Regions from separate parts of the Afipia felis ATCC 53690 genome, predicted to be linked through region 2. Evidence: predicted binding sites of a transcription regulator. Region 2 holds the regulator's gene; each other region holds the start of a gene.
What was found. Region 2 encodes LexA, which represses DNA repair genes until DNA is damaged. Its sites were predicted from a motif close to TGTTCNNNNTGTGTTCNG; they were not measured.

Region 1: HMPREF9697_RS15815 (helicase-related protein) is a predicted target of LexA. The motif match lies at 3,153-3,170, and genes of this name have one in related genera.
Region 3: HMPREF9697_RS06850 (ImuA family protein) is a predicted target of LexA. The motif match lies at 1,837-1,854, and genes of this name have one in related genera.

Annotation. Positions count from the first base shown of each region.
Region 1 is NZ_KB375270.1:3,307,641-3,312,506, reverse strand. It holds gene HMPREF9697_RS15815 (helicase-related protein) at 1-3,108, opposite strand, end outside; gene HMPREF9697_RS15810 (DUF3108 domain-containing protein) at 3,379-4,212, opposite strand; gene rpmB (50S ribosomal protein L28) at 4,493-4,786, shown strand.
Region 2 is NZ_KB375270.1:590,441-595,306, reverse strand. It holds gene trpC (indole-3-glycerol phosphate synthase TrpC) at 1-101, shown strand, start outside; gene moaC (cyclic pyranopterin monophosphate synthase MoaC) at 106-591, shown strand; gene HMPREF9697_RS03010 (molybdopterin molybdotransferase MoeA) at 607-1,815, shown strand; gene HMPREF9697_RS03005 (hypothetical protein) at 1,840-2,139, opposite strand; gene lexA (transcriptional repressor LexA) at 2,526-3,230, shown strand; gene HMPREF9697_RS02995 (ComEC/Rec2 family competence protein) at 3,240-4,866, opposite strand, start outside.
Region 3 is NZ_KB375270.1:1,452,646-1,457,511, forward strand. It holds gene HMPREF9697_RS06845 (Y-family DNA polymerase) at 1-1,005, opposite strand, end outside; gene HMPREF9697_RS06850 (ImuA family protein) at 965-1,777, opposite strand; gene HMPREF9697_RS06855 (cisplatin damage response ATP-dependent DNA ligase) at 2,060-3,751, opposite strand; gene HMPREF9697_RS06860 (ligase-associated DNA damage response exonuclease) at 3,748-4,788, opposite strand.

The DNA of each region.
Region 1 (4,866 bases), 2.7 Mb from region 2:
CCCCTTGAAGCGCTGATGCGGACGCTCGCCGCGCTCCTCGCGCGGACCACGTGCCTGAGCGCCCTCATCCTCGCGCTTGCGGCGATCGTCACGGTGACGGTCGCGACGATGATGGCGCGAGCCTTCTTTTTTCTCTTCGCCTTCGGATGTGGGAGCATCCGCCGCAGCGGCAGGCGCCGCGCGGTGGTGATGACGATGACGCTCATGCCTCGGACGACGCTCGTCGTGGCGGCCCGCGGGCCGCCACACTTCGACAAGTTCTGGCTCCGCAGGTGCAGCCGCAGCTTCTTCAGAAGGCACGGCTTCCTCGGAAGCAGCCTCCGTATCGGATGGCGATGATTCTTCCGCCTTCTCTGCAGAAGGCGCTGCCTCGGTTGCTGTGTCCGCCTCCTCTGCCGGGGCGAATGCAACTTCCGGAAGCTTCGAGGCGCTCGCAACCTCCGCAGGCGCTTCAACAGTCACGTGAGTGACGGCGTCCGCTTCCGCTGCTGCAGCAGTCTCAGCAGCGACAGTTTCCGTTGCCGGTTCGGAAGCCGCAGCTTCCGTTTGCACGGCTGGGGCTTCGTTCTCGGCTACAACCGTACTTTCCGCCGCGGCCTCTGCAGGCGCTTCAGCAGGCTTCGGCGCTTCCGCCAACGGCGCGCGGCGATCCATGCGATAGCCGAGCGAACGCAGCACCGAAGCAAAATCTTCGCCAGCCGAACCGGTGAGCGACGTCATCGCCTGTGTCACCGTGAACGAGCGGCCATCGAACGCGCCCGCAGGCTTCTCAGCGCCGGTGCCGGGACGCCACGACAAAGCGGGACGGATGAGATCGGCGAGACGTTCAAGAATATCGACACGCACCGAGCGTTCGCCCGCGAGCTTGTAGCCGAGCACACGGTAGGCATCCTGCGACAGCGCCTTGTCGGCCGGGAACGAAGTGCGACCCGAGGCGGCAAGATGCTGCGCGCCACCAAGCGCGTTCATGTCGACATCGTCCTGCTTCAGCGCCCACAACAGCGAGGCGAGCGTGCGTGCGCCGGGCTTGAGCAGCGCGGGGAAGAAAATGTGATAGGCGCCGAACCGCACGCCATATTTGCGCAGGACGGCGCGCGAGGGCTGATCGAGGTCCTTCATCTCGGCCGCGATCTTCGGCCGTTCGAGCACGCCGAGCGCCTCGACGAGCTGGAAGGCGATGCCGCGCGCGATGCCCGTGACATCCTCTGCCTTCGACAATTCGAACATTGGCCCGAGGATTTTCTCGACATGCGTCTTGAACCACAGATCGAGCCGCGCCTGCACCGCATCGCGCGATGCGCCAGTAAGACGCTCGTCGGCGATGATGCGAACGCGCGGATGCAATACATCGTCCGCAGCGGTGAGCTTGCCGACCGCATCACCGGTCCAGCGCAGCGTGCCGTCAGAGGCAAGCGCGAACTGATCGTCAGCAGCACCGGAGAGCTTCTCCGCGCGCGCATCGATCTCGCCCGCTAGCGCCTTCAGAGCGGTGGCCTGCAAAGCCTTCGCCTCCGAACCCGCCTCGGCGGCATCGGGGGCAAACATAAAGCCATCGAGGCGGCCGATCACATGGCCCTCAACGGTGACTTCGCCGGTCTTTCCAATTTCAGTCGTCAACATCGTGTTTTCCCGCAAGCGGCGCATCAATACACTGGTCCGGCGATCAACGAAACGCTCAGTTAGCCTCGAATGCAGTGCATCAGACAATTTATCCTCCACCGCCCGGGTGGTTTCCTGCCAATGGAGGGGGTCTGAAAGCCAATCGGGGCGGTTGGCGGCGAAGGTCCAGGTTCGGATCTGTGAAATCCGCGCGGACAGCGTGTCGATGTCGCCGTCGATCCGGTCCGCCTGCGCCACCTGGGTCGCGAACCACTGATCGGGGATCCGGCCCCTGCGCATGAGGAACGTGAACAACGTAGTCACGAGCTCCGCGTGGGCCGCCGGCGACAGCTTGCGGTAATCGGGAACCAGACAGGCATCCCATAGCTTTTCGACAGCCCCCGCGTCCACCACCATGTCGCGCACATCCGGGTCGCGCGACGCATGCTCAAGCACGCGCTGGTCTTCGCCGAGCGGCGCACGCGTCAATGCATCGTGTCCCGGAGCAAGCGCGAGCGAGACCTGCAATGCCGCAAGCGAAGAGAAATCGAGCACGGTGTTGCGCCATTGCAGCATCTTCACGCTGTCGAAAGTGTGGTTCTGCAGCGCGTTGACGAGTTCGGGCTCGAACGGTGCGCAGCGACCGGTGGTGCCGAACGTGCCGTTGCGCGTGGCGCGTCCGGCGCGACCTGCGATCTGGGCAAATTCTGCGGGTGTCAGGCGGCGGAATTGATAGCCGTCATACTTGCGGTCGGATGCGAAGGCGACGTGATCGACATCGAGATTGAGGCCCATGCCGACCGCGTCGGTGGCCACAAGATAATCGACATCGCCGGACTGGAACATCTCCACCTGCGCGTTGCGGGTGCGCGGGCTAAGCGAGCCCAGCACGACCGCGGCGCCCCCGTGCTGGCGGCGGATCAGTTCGGCGATGGCGTAGACTTCATCGGCAGAGAACGCGACGATCGCGGTGCGACGCGGCTGGCGGGTGATCTTGCGGTCGCCCGCGAATTCGAGCAGCGACAGGCGCGGCCGCGTGACGATGTTCGCGCCGGGCAATAACCGCTCGATCAAAGGCCGCATCGTCGCGGCGCCGAGCAGCAGCGTCTCATCGCGACCGCGCCGGTGCAGGATGCGATCGGTGAAGACGTGGCCGCGCTCGAGATCGGATGCGATCTGGATTTCGTCGACCGCGAGAAACGACACGTCGAGATCGCGCGGCATCGCCTCGACGGTCGAGACCCAGTAACGCGCCTTCGGCGGCTTGATCTTCTCCTCGCCCGTAATCAGCGCGACAGACTCCGCACCGGCGCGCGCGACGATCTTGTTATAGACCTCGCGCGCGAGCAGCCGCAGCGGCAGGCCGATCAGCCCCGAAGAATGCGCAAGCATCCGCTCGATCGCGAGATGCGTCTTGCCGGTGTTGGTCGGACCGAGCACGGCGGTGACGCCCGCGCCGGGCGCGCGGTCAGTCTGAAAATGAGAAGCAGAAGGAAGGGAGTGTTTCACAACGCGACGCTTTTCGGCTCCGAAAGCCTTCGGGATTTAAGGATTGGAACGAGTCCGGAACGAAAGCGGCCCGAATCGCTGACTCATGTCGTGTTCGGCTTCGTTCACCGCAAGATATCGTGCGAGTGGGTTTCCTATGCCACCAGATCGCGATTTTAGCGCACCTCAATTGAGCCCATCGGGACCCAGTTTCTTAACCGCACGGAGGACTCCGTTTGCCTCGCGAGTCAAGCAGACTCATCACAGGAATCTTTCGCCGTCTCCCGCGCTCTAATTGCTTCGTCTGGCGGCCTGCGGCTGCGCTGCGGTGTTGAATTCGGTCGCCTGCACCATTCCCAGGCCAAGCGGCGTCGGAATCCGCACCCGCACCGGCACCATCACCCGCGTGCCCGCGATCGGCGCGAGCGCCACGTCGATATCCTGACGCGCGGCAAGATATTTGATCGCGGCGCGCGAGGGCACGTAACCCGAGACCGGCTTGAACCGGACCGTGCAGACCACCGCGTCAACCTTGGCACCCTTCGCGAGCACCACCGTCTCCATCCGCTTGAATGCGAGTTGCAGGTCGTAACGCATCCGGCCGTCAAAGATCGCAGCCTTTGTGGCGCACGCCTGCGGATTCGGCAGTTCGTCCTTGCCGGGTGCGGTAAACATCACCCCCGACATCGGATCGCTCACGTTGCGCCTCTCTGTATCCACCACCGGAATGCGCTCCGGCGTCGACGGCGGCTCCGGCTCGATGGAGAACGCGCTCACACGCTCTCCGGCAAAGGCGATGCGGATGGTCTCGTTCTTCTTGCCGTAGAATACCGAACTCAGATAGGCGTCCGGCACAAGCCGCCCTGCGAGCACCCTGCCCTGCGTGGCCCCGGTGCCATGACCACCGCCAATGGCCTTGATAAGGCCCGTGGTGCCGCCCGAGGTCGATCCCGAATAGTCCTTGTCACCGATCGCCACCGTCCAGCTGCCCTTGCCGATTTCGATGCCGCTCAGGGTCGCCTGATATTTGGCGTCCATCCGGCCCTGCGCCTGGGCGGGACCGGCAAGGAGCAACGGCGCAAGAAAAAGCAGCCGGCGCCAGCGATGCAGGGCGAAAAAATCCATCAAATGAAAATCCTGATGCCGCCGGGCAAGTTCTCACCCTCGACTGAAAAGTCGGGAACCGGCAAAAGCTTTGTCTCTTCCGCGATTACGCCGATTATATGTTGGGAAATGCTTGGCTTTATTCATAAAATCGCTATTCTCCCGGCGTTTTCGAGCATTTCGGTGTCCGCGCCGTCTTGACGCTCGGCCGCCCTCCGACTATACGTCCGCGGTTCCTGAAATGGACGGTAGCAACCCCCGCGCGGGCCTTTCTGGCTCCGGGAGACACAAGGATTTCGCCATGTCACGGCGCTGCGAGTTGACGGCCAAGGGGCCGCAGGTTGGCCACAGGGTCAGCCATTCGAACATCAAGACCAAGCGCCGGTTCCTGCCGAACCTGTGCAACGTCACGCTGATCTCTGAGACGCTCGGCCAGTCGGTGCGGCTGCGGGTGTCGACCAACGCGCTGAAGAGCGTCGACCACAATGGTGGTCTCGATGCCTTCCTGCTCAAGGCCAATGCGGCGACCCTTTCGCCGAAGGCTGCCGACCTGAAGCGCCAGATCGAGAAGAAGAAGCTCGCCGCGGCAAGCTAAGCTTCGAACGATCGAGAATTTGAAGGCCGGGTTTTTGCCCGGCCTTTTTGTTTGCCATCTGCCTTACTTGCCATACGTGA
Region 2 (4,866 bases):
TCGCCAAGGTCGGCATCTCGACCTTCCTCGTCGGCGAAAGCCTGATGCGGCAGGCCGACGTCACCTCCGCTACCCGCACCCTGCTCGCGAAGGCTTCATGAGACGATGAGTAAACCTTCCCTCACCCATATCGACGCCAAGGGCGAAGCGCATATGGTCGATGTGTCGGCGAAGGACGCGACCGAGCGTGTCGCGGTGGCGGAAGGTTTCGTGGTGATGAGCACCGATACGCTCAAGCTCATCGTCGAGGGCAATGCCAAGAAGGGCGACGTGCTCGGCACCGCGCGCGTCGCCGGCATCATGGCGGCGAAACACACCTCCGATCTCATCCCGCTGTGCCACCCGCTCGCGCTTTCCAAAGTTACGCTCGACATCACGCTGGACGACAGGCTGCCCGGCTGCCGCGTCGAGGCGAGCGTCAAGGTAACGGGACCGACCGGCGTGGAGATGGAAGCGCTTACCGCGGTGTCGGTCGCCTGTCTCACCATCTACGACATGATCAAGGCCGTGGAACGCGGCGTTCATATCGAAGGCATCCGCCTTCTCGAAAAGAGCGGCGGCAAGTCGGGCGTCTACAAGCATGAAAAATAAAACGGACGCTTCATCATGGCGTTGATGCCGGTCGCCGACGCACTGAACTCCATTCTCGACGGCATACAGGCCCTTCCCGAAGAAGACGTCGGACTCGACGATGCGCTTCATCGCACCCTGGCTCGTGATATCGCCGCCCTCCGCACCCAGCCGCCCGCAACGATGTCGGCGATGGACGGTTACGCCGTCCGCACCACAGATGCGACCGAAGGCGCGCGCCTCGAGGTGATCGGCGAGAGTGCCGCCGGGCGGCCTTGCGAGAAATCCGTCGGCACAGGTGAGGCTGTCCGCATCTTCACCGGCGGCGTGGTGCCCGATGGCGCCGACACCATCGTCATCCAGGAAGACGTCCAGCGCGAACACAATTCCATCACCTTAGCGGAAGCTGCCCCTCTGCCTCGCCATATCCGCAAGGCCGGCATCGATTTCCATGAAGGCGACATCCTGCTGAAGCGCGGTACCCTCCTCAGCGACCGCGACCTGTCACTCGCCGCCTCAATGAACCACCCCACGCTGCCGGTATACCGCAGGCCGAAGGTCGCTGTTCTCGCCACCGGCGACGAACTGGTGATGCCAGGCTCGCAACCGGGACCCGGACAGATCATCTATTCGAACGCCTATGCGATCCGCGCGCTCATCCGCAACAGCGGCGCCGAGCCGATCGATCTCGGCATCGCGCGCGATACGATGGAAGACACGCGCGCCGCCATCCGCCGCGCAGAAGCTCTCAACGTGGATATCCTCCTCACCACCGGCGGCGCGTCTGTCGGCGAGCACGATCTCGTCAAGCCGTCGTTCGAAGCCGAAGGCATCGACATCAAGTTCTGGAAGATCGCGCTGCGCCCCGGCAAGCCGATGATGCACGGACACAAGGGAGCGATGAGCGTGATCGGCCTGCCCGGCAACCCGTCCTCGTCCTACGTGTGTTCGTTCCTGTTCGTGGTGCCGCTGATCCGCGCGCTCTCGGGCCGCGCGCAGGTCGGACATTGCATCGAGCATGCCATTCTCGGCCATGATCTGCCTGCCAACGATCATCGTCAGGAATATCTTCGCGCGCGGATCGCCATCAACGATGACGGCGTCGCTGTCGCGACCGCCGTGAGCCGTCAGGACAGCTCGCTCCTGAACAACCTGTCCGTCGCGGACGTGCTGTTGATCCGGCCGCCGCATGCGCCCGCCGCACTGGCTGGCGCGCGTTGCGAGATCATCCGCCTGCCCGGTTGACTGCTCGAACCGGCTCAGCGCGTCTTAAGCCCTGCCGACAATCTGCATGTTCGAAAGATCAGGAACGAGCGGACGGCGAGCGGCGGCTTCAATTTCTGCCAGCAACGTCTCGACATCGGACGGCAACGGCTGCCAACCACAGGGACACACCTGTTCATGATGCGAGGCAGAGGTCTGTCGGTAGATTGCGCCTAACGCAGACGCCATCATCCGCATCACTGTCATCGGCTGCAGCGCGGTGCTGTCGAGCGTCCGGCAAAACGTCACCATCAGATGATGATCGATCTCGGTCTGCGTCGGTTCGGATCCGTCCTGATCTGCCATCGGCATCTCCTCTGCATGCTCGTTGCATTGCGCGAAGACGTAGGTGGTTGCGGCAAGGAGCTCAACCGAACATTCCCGTTCTGGAATTAGAAGACATTGAAGTGGCTCAACGAGGCATCGCAGAAAGCGGGGCTCCTGTGAGGAACTCTTCCGGCATCGCCATGCAAGACCCCATGGCCCCCTGCCAGCCTCTCGGCTCATTCCGGCATGATTTCCTAAAAACAGCACGTCTGGATTCATAAGAATTTAACTATTGCAGAACATGTATGGAACATATAGTGTATGTTCATGATTTGTTTCGAGTGAGTCTGGCACTTGTCGTGAACAAGGCGGATGCCAGGAAGCGGGTGAAGATCCGCGGAACATGAGATTGAGGGCTGCGCCGGATGCTGACACGCAAACAATATGAACTGCTGCGCTTCATCAACGAGCGGCTGAAGGAAAGCGGTGTTCCGCCCTCCTTCGACGAAATGAAGGACGCCCTCGACCTGCGGTCGAAATCGGGCATCCACCGCCTTATCACGGCTCTGGAAGAGCGTGGCTTCATCCGCAGGCTCGCCAACCGCGCCCGCGCGATCGAGGTCATCAAGCTGCCGGAGCCCGCCGCCAACAGCGGCGCGCGGCGTGGTTTCACCCCAAGCGTGATCGAAGGCAATCTCGGCAAGGTTCGCAGCACCCCGTCCGGAAACTTCGAGGAGAGCGGCGAGCAGCCTGTCGCGGTCCCAGTGATGGGCCGCATCGCGGCCGGTACCCCGATTGAAGCGCTGCAGACCCGCAGCCACACCATCAGCGTGCCGCCCGACATGCTCGGCTCTGGCGAGCATTACGCGCTGGAAGTGCGCGGCGATTCCATGATGGAAGCCGGTATCCTCGACGGCGACATGGCGTTGATCCAGCGCAATGAGAATGCCGATACTGGCGACATCGTCGTGGCCCTGATCGACGAAGAGGAAGCGACCCTCAAGCGCTTCCGCCGCCGTGGGGCCTCCATTGCGCTGGAGCCGGCCAATGCGGCCTATGAAGTTCGTATCCTGCCGCCGAACCGTGTCCGCATCCAAGGCAAGCTGATCGGACTTTACCGCAAATACTGAGACTACCCTCTAGTCGGCGGCCTCCTGTTCTGCCGCCGGCGGGGTCGCATCGACCGGCTGCCGGGATGGCTTGCGTCCGGTGGCATTGTTGCCGTGCGGGCCTGTAGAGACATCTGGAATGGCGGGCGACCAGGGCCGGTCAATACCAACGGTTTGGCTGGCCGTAATACTGTAGCCCTGCACTGTCTTTCTTAATGTCACTCCGCCCAGTTCGCGCAGCGCATCGCGATGGAACACCTGGGCGGCACAATCGGATGGCACCTGATACGGCGTGATCAGGACTTTCGCTCGCGTGCAATCGTCTGCCAGCGCGTCGGGTTGCCGCGCCAGCGCAATAAGATCGCCCTCCTTGCCCTCGACCACGCATCCCGCCTCATCGCATGCCACGCCCCGCGCGAGACCAGGGTCCGTGATGACGCGCGGATCAGCATCAGCCGCCAGCCACTCGCGCCACAGGAAAGCGTTCTTGGCCGTGTGCATGATGCGCAGGTGGCCATCCTTGCCGCGCACCGCGACACTCGACGCATCGCGCGCGATCAGGATGTCGGGCTCGGTTGCGGCAGCCGCCCACATCACACCACAACCGATCAATCCGGCTCCCGCCCATCGCAACGGCGAACGCAGCAAGCCGAGCACAACAATGCCGCCGCTCATGACGATCAGCGGCCCGATGCCGAAGGCATGAACGCGCCCGAACGCACCGGGCAGCGCCGCTACCCACTGCGACACCGCGATCATCCAGTCGATGCCGACCTCCATCAGGTGCCAGAACAAGGCGTCGAAGCCGAACGGAATGGCCGCGATCCCGAGCAGGCCCGCCGGCATCACCAGCGCGGACACGACCGGCATGGCAGCCAGATTGGCGATGACGCCGTAAGGCGCGATGCGGTGGAAATGGAAGGCTGCATAGGGCGTGGTCGCAAGACCCGCGACAAACGACGCCAGAGCCAGCACCACGAGTTCGCGCCCGCCCCACGCGGCGAAGCGTCCGAGTCGGGTATCATCGTTTGTGCCGAACCATCGCGGCATGCCTATCTGCGCCAGTACGACGAGACCGAGTGTCGCGGCAAAGGACATCTGAAAACTAGGGTGCACGAGCGCCTCGGGCGCCACCAGCAACACCAGCATGGCGGCGAGTGCCAGCGTGCGGAACGTGATCGCGCGGCGATCCGCCATCACCGCAACCAGCACCAGCGCCGTCATATAAAACGAACGCTGCGTCGCGACCTCCGCGCCCGACAGCAATAAGTAAAATAGCGCAGCGATCAGCGCCGCCAACGCTGCCCATTTCTTGATCGTAAACCGCGTGCTCAACGCCGGACTAAGCGCAAGCAGAGCCCGGATCGCGAAGAACACCACGCCCGCGACGACCGCCATGTGATAACCGGAGATCGACAGCACGTGGCCTAATCCGGAAACGAACAAGGCGTCGTTGTTGGAGGTGGAGATCGCGTCGCGCCGGCCGGTGAGGAGCGCGGTCGCGATCGCGCGTTCGTCGCCGCTCAGCACCATTCGGATCCGCGCATCGACGGCGTCGCGCAGGCTTTGCATCCAAGCCGCGTAGCGAAGCCTCCAGCCGCCCTGCTTCGGCGCATCCAACGTCCTGATTGCACCGAGCACGAAGCCAGATGCACCG
Region 3 (4,866 bases), 860 kb from region 2:
CTGCACGACGTCTTCGACGCGGCTTGCGGACAGGCGGATGAGATCGAACCCGAATCCCGGATCGATCGGATCGGCCAGCGCGCCGAACCTCTCACGAAACAGGCGCTCCATGACGCCGACGCGCGTTACCGCCTGGCCTGCCTCGACGGCAATGGTGCGCACCGCGCCGTCGGTACGAAAGAAGCTGGCCTCCAGCCGTCGGGCGCCCTTGCCCTGCCGCTCCATCATGCCGACGAGTTTCTGCGCCAACCCCGATAGTGTCGCAGCGACTGCATCTTCGGTCGCGACCGGCTCAGGAAAATGCTTTTCCACCATGAAGTCCGGTGGCACCCGGCGCGGACTGATCGGGGCATCGCATTGCCCGAGCACTTCGCGCAGCAAATCGGTGAATGCCTTGCCGAACCGCGCGGCGATCTCGCGCGGTTCACGGGAGGCAACATCGCCGATGGTCTTCAGCCCCGCACGGCGCAGTCCGCGCGTGATCGCATCTTCCACGCCGAGCGCGAACACCGGCAGCGACCTGACGGCTGTTGCCTCTTCGCCTTCCGGCACGATCCGGCTGCGCGTCGCCCGCGTCAGCGCACGCGCGCAGGCCGGCGTTCCGGCAATCGCGGCGTTCGCGGCGAAACCCTGCCGCGACAGTGAATCGCAAACGCGCGACAGCATCGCCGCCTCGCCACCGAACAGATGCGCACAGCCGCTGATATCGAGAAACAATCCGTAAGGCAGATCGAGTGCCACCAGCGGCGTGAAGCGGTCGCACCAGTCCGCGATATCGGCAAGCACCTGCATATCGGCAGCTTCGTCGGCGTCAAATACTTCGATGTCGAGACAGATCGCGCGCGCATTGGCGAGCGGCGCTCCGATCTCAAGCCCGAGGGCCGCCGCCGCATCGTTCATGGCGACGACCTGCAGCGCATTGTTGCGTTTGTCCGCGATGATCCAGGGGTTACGGAAAAACGCGTCATCCGGCCCGGCGCATGCGCGCGACCGATCCTCCCGCATGAGCCGGCGCTTGATGCGGTCGGTCGGCAGGCGCGGCAACCAGAGGCTGAGAATACGTCGCCGGTTCACGGAAGATACGCTCATCACAATCCCACTCCATGATCCATCGCCCTGTCTGCCCATGCCGGTTGCGAACGAGTTCTGCATCGAGAACAGGCGCGCCCCAGGCAATCCAGTCCGGTCCGGGCGGAGAACGCCTTGCACGCACGATCCAGCGCGTTTCCGCGGTGCTGATGACGGGTTCGCTTGACGTGGAAAGCATCACGCACGGCACGCCGCTTGATCGGGCCGCGAGCGTCAGCCTGCGGCTTGCGACGAGATCGAATGTCTTCGCGCCACCCCACAATTCGAGGATCACCGCGCCCAGCGCATCGCAGGCCAGCGCATCGGCGGCGACCTTCAACCCTGTTTCCGCATTGGGCACGCTCACCAGCACCAGCCGGCGCGGGTCGAGTCCCAGTTCGGCAAACCCGCTCATCGACAAGGCGCCGGCTTCGGTTTCCGCAAAATCCTGTTGCACCCAAAGCAGCGGCCTGTGGTTCGACAACCGCTCCGCGATGCCCGCGACAAAGCCGGTTGCGGCGACCGATTGCCGGGTCTCGAGGGCGAACACCTCATGCAGTGCGCCGCGCAACAGGCCGCCCTGCAGCGTCGCATCCGCTCCGGCATGACCGAGCGCCACGTGTTCGGCATGCAGCGGCATGGTCTGCGCCTCGAGATGGCGGATGGTGTCCTGCAAGGACGCAAGCGTACTCATACGCGCGCTGGTCATGCGCCCGGTCCTGAAATCCAAGGCCTTCCTCGCTTGTCTCAACGAGGAGCGGCCATCTATGTTCATGTTATGTTCTAGTATAGTCCTATCGAGGCAGGGTAAGTCAACCGGAGTCTGAGGAGCCGTTTTTCTTCAACAAAATCAAATATATTCAGGCCCTGGAAACTTGCCGGATCGCTCCGCTCTGGTGGTCGCGATGGGCGCAATGGCGGCGCAATGCGCGTTCTCGACGAACTCAAGCTGGCCGCCTCTTACCTGAAGAATGTTTAGACGCGCGCTTGCTCAACCGACGTGCCGTTTGGCCGCATGCTCGGCAGGCCCAGAAGAAACGTCTGTCTTCAGAAGCCGCTCCAGTGTCTCCAGCCGGTCTGCTTCGCCCGGCGGCTTGTCCCAGCGCAGGCGGTTGATGCGCGGAAAGCGCATCGCGACGCCAGACTTGTGGCGCGGCGAACGCGCCAGCCCTTCGAACGCAACCTCCAGCACGAGCCCCTTGTCCGGCTCATGCACGACGTGACGCACGGGGCCGAATTTTTCCGTGGTGTTGCGGCGGACGAAACGGTCGATCTGGAGTAGTTCCTCGTCGGTGAAACCGAAATAGGCCTTGCCGACCGGCACAAGCTGATCGCCCTCCTCCCCGTCCGTCCAGACACCAAAGGTGTAATCCGAATAATAAGACGAGCGCTTGCCGTGACCGCGCTGGGCATACATCAGCACGGCGTCGATGACATGCGGATCGCGCTTCCATTTCCACCACTGGCCTTTGGGACGGCCCGGCAGATACGGCGCATCGCGACGCTTCAGCATGACACCCTCCACAGCGTCGGCATCATCGCCCGCACCGGCGCTCGCAGGATCGGCGCGCGCGGCCGTCAGTTCGGGCCATGTCGAAAAAGGCACACGCGGTGACAGATCGATGCCCGGATCATCCAGCCGCGCGATGAACGATTCCAGATGTTCGCGCCGCTCGGCGAACGGCAATTCGCGGAGGTCGTTTTCATCGTCTGCCAGAAGATCGTAGGCGCGCAGATGGATCGGATAATCCTTCATCAGTTTCGGCGTCACGCTTTTACGGTTGAGCCGCTGCTGCAACACGTTGAAGCTTTGCACGCGCCCCTCACGCAGCACCAGCAACTCGCCGTCGATGGCGCCGGGCAACCGGAGCGACGGCACCAGATCCGGAAAACTCCGAGTGATGTCCTCGCCGCTGCGTGAATAAAGCCGCGCAACGATCTCGCCATTTTCATTGCGGCCGCTCACCGCCTGCACGCGGATGCCGTCCCACTTCCATTCGGCGATGAAGTCCGCGGGATCAAGAGCATCGAAATCGGCATCCTCCACCGCATGCGCCAGCATCACCGGACGGAACGGCGCCGGGTCGCGGTTGACCGGCTTGTCGGCGTGGCCTTCCAGCCAGGCGAACAGATCGAGATAAGGCGGTGCAAGGCCCGGCCAGATCAGTTCGATCTCATGCGGGTCCTTGCCGCCGAGCGCGGCGGCGGCGGTCTTGGCCAGCCGCGAGGAAACGCCGATGCGAAGGCTTCCCGTGACAAGCTTGAGCAGGGCCCAGCGCCCGGTCTCGTCGAGCTGGTCGAGCCATCGCACGAGTTGCGCAGGCAACTCGGTCTTGCCGAGTGTATGGAAGGTGGTGACGACCTCGCTCAATGTGGGGGACGGCTGATTGTGGCCGGGCACGCCGCGTTCCGGTGTCGGCCACATCAGCGCGACGGTCTCGGAGAGGTCGCCGACATAATCGTAGGAGAGCGCAAACAAGGTGGGATCGGTGCGTTCCGCAATCAGATCGCGGATCAATCCCGGCTTGGCATGACGAAACGACAGCGCACCGGTCAGCGCGGCGAGCGCATAGCCGCGATCGGGGTCTTCGACCTCACGGAAGTAAGCTGTCATCAGCCGCAGCTTGTTGTTGCGGCCTGGCTCATAAGCAAGACGATCAAGCAAATGGGCGAAACGGTTCATGCGGCGCCGCCCTCTTCCGCAACCACGCTCGCCCCTTCATCTTCCTCGCCATAGCCGACGAGATCGAGCGGCCGTGCTTTCAGCCCCTTGGTTTCGCACCAATGCACCAGCGCATCTTCCTGCCCGTGCGTTACCCAGACTTCGCCCGCACCGGTCGCGGCGATGGTCGCGGTGAGACCATTCCAGTCAGCATGATCTGAAATAACGAGCGGCAGTTCTATGCCCTTCTGGCGCGCGCGGGCACGCGTGCGCATCCAGCCCGAGGCGAAGGCGGCCACCGGATCGGGAAAGCGTCGCGTCCAGATATCGGTGATGGCGGATGGCGGCGCCAGCGTGATGGTACCCGCCAGATCGGCCTTCCTGGCATCACGGGCAAGCCGCAATTCGCCAAGATCGATGCCGCGGCTCTGATAATAGCGCGTGATACTTTCCATCGCGCCGTGCAAATAAATTGGTGCGCCGTAACCGGCTTTGCGCAACAGCGCCATCACGCGTTGCGCCTTGCCGAGCGAATAGGCCCCCACCAGATGCGCGCGCTCGGGAAACAGCGAAACGGAATCGAGCAGCTTGCGGATTTCGCCGTCCGCATCGCCATGCCGGAAGATCGGCAATCCAAATGTCGCCTCGGTGATGAACACATCGCACGACACGATCTCGAACGGCGTGCAGGTCGGGTCCGGAGCATCCTTATAGTCCCCGGAGGCGACGATACGCAGGCCGCCATGATCCACCGCGATCTGTGCCGAGCCGAGTACATGGCCTGCGGGATGGAAGCTGACCTCGATCTTGCCGAGCTTGAGAGGCTCGCCATAGGAAATCACCTGCGTCGAGCCAGCGAAATTATCGCCGTAGCGCAGCCGCATGATGTCGAGGGTTTCCTGCGTCGCCAGCACCGCACCATGACCCGGCCGGGCATGATCCGAATGGCCGTGGGTGATGAGCGCCCGCTCCACCGGCCGGACAGGATCGATATGAAAGCCGCCCGGCTTGCAGCAAAGCCCGGCGGCGGTGGGCAACAGGATATCCTGGGGGCGCATGCCGATCATATAGGAGGCGCGGACGGGGTTGGGAGTAGCTCTCCTGCTGGGCGGACGGGAATTGGCGGCGGAACTTGC